Regions from separate parts of the Sinorhizobium chiapasense genome, predicted to be linked through region 2. Evidence: predicted binding sites of a transcription regulator. Region 2 holds the regulator's gene; the other holds the start of a gene.
The links. The regulator LexA, encoded in region 2, represses DNA repair genes until DNA is damaged. The targets are predictions, from matches to a motif close to TGTTCNNNNTGTGTTCNG.
Positions count from the first base shown of each region.

Region 1 (6,340 bases), 1.7 Mb from region 2:
AGATGTCGGGCTCGTGTGCCAGAAGAATGACCGGCGCGCTGTCGTTCACCTGCGCCAGCGTGCCGTCGAGATCATCAAGACCCGTCAGGGAGCGCCGGCCCCATTTCTTGCCGGGCAGAAGGGCAAGCTGGTCCTCGAGACCGGCAAGCCAGAACACGTATCCGTCCTTTTCCATGCGGATCGCACGGTTGCTGTGGACCGGAATGCCGACATCCGCCAATGCCCGGTGGCCGAAGGTTTCGCCGCCGCCGTTCTTTTGCGCCGTCCTGTCCTCCCACCAATCGTGGTTGCCCATGATCGCATGAACACCGAGGGGAGCCTTGAGCGTCGCAAGCGCCTTCGACCATTCGCTGGAGTGCACATAGCGTGTCACAAGGTTCATGCCCGAGGCATAGTCTCCGAGCAGAACCGTGATGTCGCCGCCGAGATCGTTCGCCTGCGCGCAGATGGAGGCGATGCGCCTGGCGGACATCCACGGCTCGCAGGCGTGAAGATCGGCAAGCGCGACGACACGAAGCTTCAGACCTGGCGTCCAGCCGGGCGGGGTCAGGTGATAGCGGGCAATATTCAGCCGCGCGAGCGGCTCGATGGCAAAGGCATAGCTGCCGAGTGCCGCGAAACTTGCGAAGCTACCGCCGAGCGTCTGCAGGAATCCTCGGCGCGTGAACATTCAGTCGTCCTCCAGCGTCAGGCGGAACTGGGTCGCATCGAGATCCTTCGGCGGATTGAGACCGAGATGCTTCCAGGCGTTCGCAGTGAGCACGCGACCGCGCGGCGTGCGCTGGATGAAGCCCTGCTGGATCAGATAGGGTTCGATGATGTCCTCGATCGCATCGCGCGGCTCGGAAAGCCCGGCCGCAATCGTCTCGATGCCAACCGGTCCGCCGCCGAAATTGTGGGCGATCATCGTCAGGTAGCGGCGGTCCAACTGGTCGAGCCCCATGCTGTCGACGAGCAGGCGGGTCAGCGCCTCGTCGGCGATCTCCTTCGTCACAGCCTCCGCTCGGGCAACCTCGGCGAAATCGCGCACCCGCCGCAGAAGGCGGCCGGCGATACGCGGCGTGCCGCGTGCACGGCGGGCGATTTCGCGCGCACCCTCGTCGGTCATGCCGAGGCCCATCAGCCGCGCCCCGCGGCGCACGATCAGTTCCAACTCCTCGACCGTGTAGAAATTGAGCCGCACCGGAATGCCGAAGCGGTCGCGCAGCGGCGTTGTCAGCAGGCCGAGACGCGTGGTCGCCGCCACCAGGGTGAACTTGGACAGGTCGATCTTCACCGAACGCGCCGCCGGTCCCTCGCCGATGATGAGGTCGAGTTGGAAATCCTCCATGGCCGGATAGAGAATTTCCTCCACCGCCGGGTTCAGGCGATGGATCTCGTCGATGAACAGCACGTCGCGCTCTTCGAGATTGGTGAGCAGCGCCGCGAGATCGCCCGCCTTGGCGATGACCGGTCCGGAGGTCGAGCGGAAGTTGACGCCGAGTTCCTTGGCCATGATCTGCGCGAGCGTTGTTTTGCCGAGACCGGGCGGACCGACAAAGAGCACGTGGTCGAGCGCCTCGCCGCGATTGCGCGCCGCCTCGATGAAGATCTTGAGGTTCGCGCGCGCCTCCGCCTGGCCGGTGAACTCGTCCAGAGACTGCGGACGCAGCGTCGCATCGAGGTCCTCGCCTCGCTTTTCCGGCGCAATCAGGCGTGCGGCTTCACTCATCTCAAACTTCCATTTCGGGCTGGACCGTGACCCTGCGCGGCGCGCCGACCAATGCCGATCACCGCCATCGTTTCCACGCGCTCAACCTATTGTCATCGCATTGCCCGATCCAGCGCGGATCGCGTCTTTCCATTGCTTTGTGACCGCAGGAGGGCCTGCGCCCTCACCGCGCCAATTCTTTCAGCCCGAGACGAATGAGCTTGGCGCTGTCGCCGCCTTCACCGCCGTTTTTCAAGGCCGCCGCAACGGCGTTTGCCGCCTGATCGCGCGAATAGCCGAGATTGGTCAAGGCCGAGACGGCGTCCGCGACCGGAGCCGAGGCAACCCCTTCGCCCAGTTCCTGCTTGAGGCTGATCGCGGCCGATGGCTCGCCGGCGAAGGCAGGCGCCCTGTTCTTGAGTTCGGTGACGATGCGTACGGCGACCTTGGGGCCGACGCCCGGGGCGCGCGAGACCGATGTCTTGTCCTGCAGCGCGATCGCGCTCGCAAGCTCGCTGGGCGTCAGCGTCGAAAGTACCGCGAGCGCAACTTTGGACCCCACGCCCTGGACGCTCTGGAGCAGGCGGAACCACTCGCGCTCGAGTGCAGTCAGAAAGCCAAAAAGCTTGAGCTGGTCCTCGCGCACATAGGTCTCGATGAAGAGCACCGCCGCCTCGCCCGCCGATCCGAGCTTGCCGAGGGTGCGCGCCGAACAATGGGCGACATATCCGACGCCGTGCACGTCGAGAACGACGTGATCCTCGCCGATCTCGTCAATGGTGCCCTTGAGCTTGCCGATCATCTGACCTTGTCTTTCTGGATAGGTTGGAGCGTAGCCGTTTAAACAGATTCCGGTAGGTGGCCTAGCCAGCAAGAGCCGCAAGCCGGCTGGTAATCGCCTGCCGGTTGTGCGCGTGGCAAATGGCGATGGCGAGCGCGTCGGCGGCATCGTTGCCCTTGAACTCAACTTTAGGCATCAGCACCTTCAGCATCATGTGGATCTGCTGCTTCTCGCCATGGCCGACTCCGATCACCGCCTTCTTCACGGCATTCGGCGCATATTCCGCCACTCTGAGACCGGCACGAGCCGGGACGAGCATGGCAATGCCGCGAGCCTGGCCGAGCTTCAGTGTCGCTGTCGCGTCCTTGTTGACGAAGGTCTGTTCGACGGCGGCCTCGTGGGGCTGGTAGCTGTGCACGACGTCGGCAAGTCCGTCATGCAATTGGCACAGGCGTGACGCAAGGTCCATCTCGCCGTCGGATGTCACCGTACCCGAGGCTACGAAACGCAGCGAATTGCCCAAGGTTTCGATGATGCCCCAACCGGTGCGTCGAAGGCCCGGATCGATGCCGATGATGCGAATCGTCTTCTGCATGTCTCACCCTATGTCGGTCAGTCGGACGCTGCCAGCAAAAAGTGAACAAAACAAAAACACTACACAGGAATGGCCGGCGCAGTGGAGAAAACGGCCTGTGGCGCCGTGCGTCCTTTTAGCCGCACAGAGGCCTATGATTTGAGGAAACATGCAGTACCGCCCTTGGCTTTAACAAACTTGAACCTACATTGCGATGGATCAATTTCTCTTAATTGAAGGTCTTGCCATGATCCCTTTCTCCGTTCTCGACCTGTCGCCAATTACCGAGGGCGGCAGCGTCGCCCAGTCGCTTGAAAACTCGCGCCGGCTGGCGATCGCCGCCGAGGAGAACGGCTACAGGCGCTTCTGGTTGGCCGAACATCACGGAATGAAGGGAATCGCCAGCGCAGCGACGTCGCTGGTCATTTCCCATGTAGCGTCAGCGACACGATCGATCCGCGTCGGCTCGGGTGGTGTCATGTTGCCCAATCATTCGCCCCTGGTCATCGCCGAGCAATTCGGCACGCTCGCCGCGCTCTATCCGGGCCGCATCGACCTTGGCCTCGGGCGCGCACCGGGTACCGACATGCGGACGGCCCAGGCGCTCCGGCGCAACATGGAGACGAGCGCCAACAACTTTCCGAACGATGTCGTGGAACTCCAGGCGCTGCTTGGCCCCATCACCGAAGACCAGAAGATCATCGCCGTGCCCGGCGCCGATACCAATGTGCCGATCTGGCTGCTCGGCTCCAGCCACTTCAGCGCTCACCTCGCCGGCATGCTTGGCCTGCCCTTCGCATTCGCGTCGCATTTCGCACCCGACATGCTGCTCACCGCCCTCGAAATCTACCGGGAGCGCTTCACGCCGTCGCCGCAGCTCGACAAGCCGCATGTAATGGTCGGCGTCATGGGCGTCGCCGCCGATACGGATGAGGAGGCGAATTACCTCTTCACCTCCATGCAGCAATCCTTCGTCGCGCTCCGCCGCAACGCCCGTGGCCGCTTCCCGCCGCCGGTCAGATCCATGGATGGCCTCTGGAGTGGTGACGAGAAGATCTTCGTCGACCACGCCATGACCTACGCGGTGGTCGGCGGTCCTGAAACGACCCGCAGCAAGATCCGGACCTTCATCGAGCAGACCAAGGCCGACGAACTGATCATATCCATGCCGATCTTCGACATGGATGCGCGGCTGCATTCCTTGGAGCTGTTTGGCGAAGCGCAGCGTCAACTCGCTGCGGCCGCTTAAAAGGCTGCGGCTGAAACAAAAAAGACCCGCGCTCCACTTCGGAACACGGGTCTTTTCATCGATCAAAACGTCAGGCCGACAGCTTGGCGAGAATCTCGTCGGAAACCTCGAAGTTCGAATAGACGTTCTGGACGTCATCGTCGTCTTCGAGGTTGTCGATCAGCCTCATCAGCGACTGTGCCTTTTCCTCGTCCACCGGCACGGTGTTCTGTGCCTTCCAGATCGCCTTCACGGTTTCCGCTTCGCCAAGAACCTCTTCGAGAGCCTTGGAGACTTCGCCGATGTCCTCAAAACCGCAGATGATCGTGTGGCCGTCCTCGTCCGTCGTCACATCATCGGCACCGGCCTCGATCGCCGCCTCCATGACCTTGTCGGCATCGCCGGCGGAAAGCTTGTAGGTGATTTCGCCAACGCGATCGAAGGAGAAGGAAACCGAGCCGGTTTCGCCAAGTGCGCCGCCAGCCTTGGTGAAGGTCGAGCGGACATTGGAGGCGGTGCGGTTGCGGTTGTCGGTCAGCGCCTCGACGATAACGGCGACGCCACCCGGGCCGTAGCCTTCGTACCGGACTTCCTCGTAGTTCTCTGCATCGCCACCCGATGCCTTCTTGATCGCCCGCTCGATGTTGTCCTTCGGCATCGACTGCGCCTTGGCGTTCTGGATCGCCAGCCTGAGGCGCGGGTTCATCGCCGGGTCAGGCATGCCCGACTTTGCGGCGACGGTGATCTCGCGCGCGAGCTTGGAAAACATTTTCGAGCGCACCGCATCCTGACGGCCCTTGCGGTGCATGATGTTCTTGAACTGTGAATGGCCAGCCATGGCGCCCTCTGCATGCATGAATTTATTGGGATGGGGCGCCTTATAGTTTTATTGCCGCGCCCCGTCCAGCAGGGGCGCCGTCTTTTCAATGCGCGGAAATCCGACGTCGTCAAAGCGCGGAACGCCGCCGTGGACGGCTCAGGCGCCCCGGAGAACGTAGATCAGTGGCTTGCTCGGCAGGGAGCGCAGCGAGACCTTCACGCTTGGCCCCGTGGCAAAGCTCTTGTCGTAGTCGTCGCCGAACATCGCCAGAAAGTCGTTGATCAACGGCGGCCGGTGCATCGGCAGGATCAGCGCCGCACGCAGGCGGGATACGACGCGGCTCATGCTTTCGGCGCCCATGGTCAGGCCGCCATCGACCGGCACCATCAGCACGTCGAGCCGACCGATCTGGCGGTAATGGCTGTCGTCGAGTTCGTAATGCAGGTGGCCGAGATGGCCGATGCAGAGGCCGGCGACCTCGAAGATGAAGATCGAATTGCCGTCGGCTTCCATGCCGCCGTAACCGGAGCGAATGTCCGTCGAGACATTGCGGATATAGGCGTCGCCGACGACGAGATCGTGGTCGGCCGGCTCGCCATCGTCGCCCCAGCCATGCAGGACGTGCCGGATGGCGGGATCCGGCGTCAGCGTGTAATGGCTGGAATGGGCCCTGTTCATCGTCACCACGGTGGGCGGCGCGGGGGTCCGGAACCAGCCGTTGTAGTCGGTCGCGATCGAAATTCCGCCCGGCGTTTCGATCAGGAACGTCGAATGGCCGAGATAGGTGATGTTGACCTCGCTGTCGGTCGCGGTCGCCGGCATTGCCGCCGGAACCGTGAAACTGGCGAATGTCGCTTTCGGCGTGGTTTGCGCGATCGCCTGGCACTGGCTCACCGGCGGCCGAGGCTGTTGCGCATGCGCATGTTCGGGCCAGAACGTATGGATCAGCCAGATGGCGGCCATGGTGTAGGCAAGGTATCGGAGCAGCATCCTTCACCTCTCACACGCGTTTTCAGAGCGGGATGAGGAAAAGTGTGCGCGGTTTTCCGCCCGCATCCCGCTCTAACTCATTAGAATAGATCAAGATGACTTTAGGTCGATAAGACCTAAAGTCACCGTGATCTAGCGGGTGGCAGGATCATTCAAGGTCGAAGCTCCGTCCAGCGCCAAACGACCGCGCCCGCTCACAATCGCGTCATTGTCCGGATTGTCGGGCGGAGCGTCTCCTTCCGGGAGCCCTTCGGCCG
Region 1 covers NZ_CP133148.1:3,195,422-3,201,761, forward strand. The annotation lists gene RB548_RS15430 (metallophosphoesterase) at 1-670, opposite strand, end outside; gene ruvB (Holliday junction branch migration DNA helicase RuvB) at 671-1,711, opposite strand; gene ruvA (Holliday junction branch migration protein RuvA) at 1,875-2,492, opposite strand; gene ruvC (crossover junction endodeoxyribonuclease RuvC) at 2,554-3,066, opposite strand; gene RB548_RS15450 (LLM class flavin-dependent oxidoreductase) at 3,293-4,294, shown strand; gene RB548_RS15455 (YebC/PmpR family DNA-binding transcriptional regulator) at 4,365-5,111, opposite strand; gene RB548_RS15460 (MBL fold metallo-hydrolase) at 5,250-6,083, opposite strand.
Region 1: a site for LexA is predicted at 3,108-3,125, ahead of ruvC (crossover junction endodeoxyribonuclease RuvC). Genes of this name have one in related genera too.

Region 2 (6,340 bases):
CCTCGTGCCCGTTGTGGAGCACATGAAGGCGAACGGGCATGGCCAGATCGCCGTCGTCTCGTCAGTGGCGGGATACTGCGGCCTACCGATGAGCGCCGCTTACGGAGCGACCAAGGCGGCGCTCATCAATATGGCGGAGAGCTTGAGGTTCGACCTCGATCGTATCGGCATCCGCGTGCAGTTGATCTGTCCGGGCTTTGTCGATACGGCCGCTTCGGCGAGAGGCAGGTTCCCGCGACCGGCGATGGTGAGCGTGGACGAGGCGGCGGAGCGCATATGCCTCGGCTTGAAATCCGGGCGCTTCGAGATCACCTTCCCGAAACGCTTTGTCTATGCCGTTAAGCTGCTGCGGTTCCTGCCTTATGGCGCCTACTTTGCGCTTCTCAACTGGCTCGTGCCGGGGCGTGCACCCGCCACCGCCGCAAAGAAAGAGCGCTCCGGTTCAAAAGGCAGGCCGCGTCAGGCGGTGTGAAGCACCAGAACCGCACCAAAGACCAGCGACAGGCCGACCCAGCCGACTGGCCTTAGCTTTTGGCCGAAGAAAAGGCGCCCGCAGATCGCGGTGCCGAAAATGCCGGTGGCGCCAAGTACCGCATAGGCCATGGCGAGTTCCATACCCTTAATCGCTTTCGCGAGCAGTGCGAAGGCGGCCAACACCAGGAGAATCGAAAGCGCGCCCCAGCCGCGCCGGGCAAAGCCGTTCGACTTCGTGGAGGCCAGATTCGCTGCGACGTCGAGAATGCCGGCCATAACCGCGAAAGCGAAATAGAAGCCATCGGCGCTCATCGGGCGGCTTCTCCCGCCGCTTCCTCTTGCTCGACCTCACCGGCGTTGACGAGCAGTATGCCTGCAACGGCCATCGACAGGCCCAGCATCTCGCGGCCGCTGAGTGCATGGCCGAAGACGAACACGGAGACGATCGTGATGAGGGCCACACCGGACCCTTCCCAGATGGCATAGGCGACGCCGACGGAGATCGTCTTCACGGCCTTGGCAAGGAACACGTATGAGAGTGCAATCGATGCGTACATGATCGCATGCCCGGCATAGGAGCCGGAGGCGGAAGCAGCTTTCATCGCCGTGAGGCCGGCGACCTCTGTCGTGATCGCGAGAACCAGGAAAAGCCATGCAACACGCATGAGGAACCTTCAGAGACTATGCCGACAAACGAAAAAAGAGCCACTCGGGCCTTTGCCGCGAATGGCTCTTTGAAACTGGCTCCCCGGGCCGGATTCGAACCGGCGACCTATCGATTAACAGTCGAGTGCTCTACCGCTGAGCTACCAGGGATCATCTGCGCCGCAGAAGTGAGGCTGCTAATACAAATGCTTTTTCGATTTGCCAAGCGGTTTTTCAAAAAAAATGACAACGTCCGTTGCGCGGCTGTGGAGAAGGCCCCAATTCTGGGGAGGAGCATGAAAGAGGAATAATGACGAACGGCAGGAAAGAACGACATTTCGGCATCGACCCGCAGACCCACGAGCTCGTCCTCGGCAAATGGCGTATGAACTTGCCCGACTCACCGGTGCTGCGAATTCTTGTTGGGACGCTCCTTGTGGTGGGCGGCGTATTGGGCTTCCTGCCGGTGTTAGGCTTCTGGATGATTCCTCTGGGGCTGCTCGTGCTTTCTCACGACATACCGGCCATCCGCCGTCGTCGCCGCAAGCTGGCGGTCTGGTGGGCGCGCTGGCGCGGCCAGCAAAATTCTTCCGACAAATCCTGAAAGGCACATGCGGCCGCGGGGTGCCAAGCGCGCATTAGCGGAGCGCTGGGGGGAACGTGGATGACCTGGCGCCGTCCCACCTTTTTCGAACCACTCCCCTTGCACTCCTCATAGATTCGTTCTAAACGCCGGCCATCGCTTGATCGATCGAGCGTGAGAGGCCTCGTGGCGGAGTGGTGACGCAGAGGACTGCAAATCCTTGTACCCCGGTTCAATTCCGGGCGAGGCCTCCAAAGCTTTTACTTCAAGAAAATCAACGATGAATGTGTAGCCGGACGCTGTGTGAGTGTTTGGCTTACGGCAAAACCGTTTGGCCCGCGCAAACGCGATTCGCGGCGATCAGTGCCATCATTAACGGATTGGCCCTCTGCAAGGCGGTAGAGCAGGGCCTTTGGTTTTGGCCACCCGAGTTGCAGTGTGATTTTCTCCAGCGCCGCGCGTCTGCTCAGGTGCGGAAAGGGCGCTGTAGCAATTTGAATCACTGCCGCAAGTCGCATTGCTGAGCCCGACTCACCAGCCCGTCTCAACTAGTGATAGCGGCGAATAAGGCCGACGAGCTTGCCTTGGATCTTGACGCGGTCCGGTCCGAATATCCGCGTTTCATAGGCCGGGTTGGCCGCTTCGAGCGCGATGGATGCGCCCTTTCTGCGGAACCGCTTGAGCGTTACCTCCTCATCGTCGACAAGCGCAACGATGATGTCGCCGGGATTGGCCGTGTTCGTGTTCCGAATGATCACGGTATCGCCGTCGAAGATACCCGCCTCGATCATCGAGTCGCCCTTGATCTCGAGCGCGTAGTGTTCGCCGTTGCCGATCATCTCGGCCGGGATGGAAATGTCATGAGTGTTGTTCTGGATCGCGGAAATCGGGACGCCGGCCGCGATCCGCCCCATGACCGGCACGGAAACCGATGCAGTATCGCTCGGTGGCGCCGATTTCGTCGTGGCGGCAGGCGCGGCAGGTGGCTTGCCCAGGCTGCCTTCGATCACGCTTGGCGAGAAGCCACGCCGTGGCTGCGGGCTCGTGGTGTAGGCCTCGGGCAGCTTGATGACTTCGAGCGCGCGCGCCCGGTTGGGAAGACGGCGAATGAAGCCACGCTCTTCAAGCGCGGTGATCAACCGGTGGATGCCCGACTTGGAGGCGAGGTCCAATGCGTCTTTCATCTCGTCGAAGGACGGCGGCACCCCGGATTCCTTCATTCGCTCGTGAATGAACAGAAGCAATTCCTGTTGCTTGCGGGTTAGCATGGCGCGTCACTCCAGAGTCGCGAAACAAATCAAGAACAGACACTATCTGTTCCATATGTGTTCCGCAAGTACCTAAAATTCCGTGAATTTCCCTGGCCGTTGCGAAATCCTCCGGCAAAGCGGGCGGTTGCTCCGCCGACGCCTCGCCGTGAACCACGTAAAGGGCGGGCTACGCCGGTTTCACATCTCCGTCAGCTTGGTGAGAGCTCCGGAGTTTGCGCGTGTTGCGGCTGTGATCTCCTGGATCAGGGCCTGGCTCGCCACCGGAATCGAGACGTCCGATCGGAAGATCAGTCCCACCTTCTGCGGCGGCACGAACTCGTGGATGTCGAGCTGAGCGGATATGTCGATCTCGACCAATGAACCTGTCTCGAGCTCGATGCGTACGGCGTCCTGGCGCACAAGGCCGATGAACTCGCTCTTCTGGAGAATGTTCTTGACGAACATCGGGGAGCCGCTGCGCAAAACCGATCTCTTGAATTCCATGCCTACAAGCTTGCGCAGCGCGCCTTCGAGATCGCGGTTGCCGGTCAATACCACCCAAGGATACTGCGCCAGTTCGTTGAGTTCGATCTGATGACCGTCAAGCATCGGGTGACCGGCGCGGACGACGAGGATCATGGAATCGAGATAGAGTTCGCTCTGTTCGACATCGGGTGGAAGGTCCTCCGGCTCGAAGAGGGTCGCGATCAGGAAATCGAGATCCCCCAGCAGCAATGGGCGGATCAGGTCGCTGCGGGTGCCATTGGCAATGTTGATGGTGAGGCGCCGCTCGTCGGTCACAAGTCTGAGGATCGCGAATGCCAGCGTGCGGCTGTCCGGGCCAAGCGGAGCGCCGACGTTGATCTCGCCTGATCCAAGTGTGCGGATCGCTTTGATATCGCTCTCCATCTTGCGCATCTCCGCCGCAATGCGCCGGGCATGATCGAAGACCGCCTCGCCGAAAGACGTAAGCGTGATGCCGCGCGGCCCGCGATCGAGCAGCGGCACTCCAAAAGCATATTCGAGCATCTGGATGCTTTTCGAAAGCGCCGGCTGGGAAAGATTGAGGCGTTGCGCAGCCTTGTTCAGGCTCCCCAGTTCAGCGACTGCAAGGAATCGATTGACCGAACGCAGATCCATATTTCACCTCCCCGAGAAACTGGATTTGACGATAATCAGTTCTAACTTTTGGTTTGAACGATATCAAATCATTCTTCTTGATTTTAGAACTTCCGGCCCGCAGACTTCGATCATTCCCGGCGGCTACCAACGATTTGCGCACGGGAAGGCCGAAGCGAGAAGTCCTTCAGGACGGGGTTGTACGAAGCCGTGAGGAGACGGCGTCGCACAACCGAAGCGACGGTCGAGGAGGAGCATTTCCGGACAGTCCGGATTCAATCATCGCCTGATCATGGTCGGCCTTCAGGGAGCGCGCCGCGCGTCCCAACGGTTTCGGCTGGCTTTTTTCAAGGCACGGGGAGGATTGCATGTCAGTAAGAGTTGGATTCGTGGGCGTCGGCGCAATGGGATTGGCCATGGCATCACACGCGCTGAAGGCGGGATTCGCAGTAGCGGCCTACGACCTCGACGCGGAATGTCTCGCCAAGGCGTCGGCCGCGGGTATCACGGCTGCGAAAGACCTCGCTGATCTTGCCACGATGGCCGACGTCTTCATCGCCGTCGTCGCGACCGATGACCAGTCGCGCGCCGTGACCAGGGAACTGGCGCTCCACGTCAAGAAGAGCTCGGTCATTGCGATCGCCGCCACCAACAATCCGGGCACGATGCGCGAACTCGGAGAGTATTGCGACAGCTATGGCGTAAACTTCATCGACGCGCCGGTTGTCTACGGCCTGGAGGGCGCGCGCGAGGGGACGCTGCTTTCGCTTTGCGGTGGCCGGGAGGACGCCGTCGAAATGGCGCGTCCGGTGCTGATGAGCTACAGCCGCGATGTTCTGCACGTCGGCGATCTCGGCTCCGGACAGCTCGCCAAGGCCTGCAATAATCTGCTGCACTGGATCCATTGTGTCGGCAACTACGAAGCGCTGCTCCTTGCCAAGCGCTACGGCGTCGATGCGCAGCGCATGCGCGAGATTCTGCTGAAGAGCCCCGGCTACAACAATACCTTGGAGCGCTGGGACGGAACCCGCTTCACCTGGCACGAGAAAGACATGGACGTCGTTCTCGACCTTGCGCAGGCGGGCGGGCTGGTGCTGCCGCTGAGCGGCCAGACAGACCAGCTCATCAAGTTGCTGTCGCCAGCCGATGTGCGCGACCTGCTCTACGGTCCCGAGGCTCACTATCTCGGCCGCCGCGTCGTTCCGTTCAACAGCGAGGCCCGAACCGCCTGAGAATTCTGCTCTGCCGACGTTTTGCGCAACGGGAGCTGAATCATGGAAATTGTCGCATTCGATATCGAGCCGGTGGTCCTGAAGAAGGACGATCCGGAATGGAAATTCGCGCTTGGCGCCAATCCGAACACGGAAGGCGTGATCCTGCGCATCGCAACGGCAGATGCCGAGGGGTTCGGCTATGCCTCGGCCACTGCCCATATGGGCTCGATCAAGTCCACGCTCGTTGCCGAACTCGGTCATTTCCGTCCCCTGGTGCTCGGCAGGCACGCTGACGAGATCGGCGCCATCATGCAGGGGCTCGACCGCAGGCTCCGTGGAGCTCCGCAGGCCAAGGCCGCTGTCGACTGCGCGCTCCACGACCTTCTGGCACGGACGCTGAATGTCCCGCTGACGACGCTGCTAGGCGGTAAACTGCGCAGCGAGGTGCCGATCCTGCGCATTCTTGCCATCAAGTCACCGGATGAGATGGCCGCTCAGGCGAGGCGCCTTGTCGACCAGGGATACCGTTACCTGAAGATCAAGGTGCACGGCCATGTCGACGAGGATGTCGCGCGGGTCGTGGCTATCCGTGCCGAGGTCGGCCCGCACGTGCACCTGACGATCGATGCCAACCAGTCATATTCGCCGAAAGATGCGGTAACCGCGATCCTCAAGATGGCGGATCATGGCATCGAGCTCGTCGAGCAGCCGGTGCCAGCCGAGGATCGCGAAGGCTTGTCGCTCGTGACGAGGATGGTCCCGATCGCCGTCGAGGCCGACGAGGCGGCAGGCTCTCTCGCAGAAGTCTACGACCTGGCAAAACACCGGCGCGTGGATGCGATCAGCCTGAAGATCCCGAAGCTCGGCGGGATCCGCAATACGCTCACGGCGGCTGCGCTCTGTGAAGAGGCGGGCATCCAGTACCGGATGGGTGCCGCTGTCGGCAGCCGGCTGCTCTCCTCCTTCGCCATTCACCTCGCCTGCGCACTTCCGGGAGCCGAATACGCCTGCGAGCTCGGCGAGTTCGAGCGGCTGCTCGGCGATCCCTTTGGCGG
Region 2 covers NZ_CP133148.1:1,539,139-1,545,478, forward strand. The annotation lists gene RB548_RS07440 (SDR family NAD(P)-dependent oxidoreductase) at 1-472, shown strand, start outside; gene RB548_RS07445 (SMR family transporter) at 460-786, opposite strand; gene RB548_RS07450 (SMR family transporter) at 783-1,139, opposite strand; tRNA gene RB548_RS07455 (tRNA-Asn) at 1,216-1,290, opposite strand; gene RB548_RS07460 (hypothetical protein) at 1,430-1,723, shown strand; tRNA gene RB548_RS07465 (tRNA-Cys) at 1,883-1,956, shown strand; gene lexA (transcriptional repressor LexA) at 2,251-2,970, opposite strand; gene RB548_RS07475 (LysR family transcriptional regulator) at 3,151-4,092, opposite strand; gene RB548_RS07480 (NAD(P)-dependent oxidoreductase) at 4,440-5,303, shown strand; gene RB548_RS07485 (mandelate racemase/muconate lactonizing enzyme family protein) at 5,346-6,340, shown strand, end outside.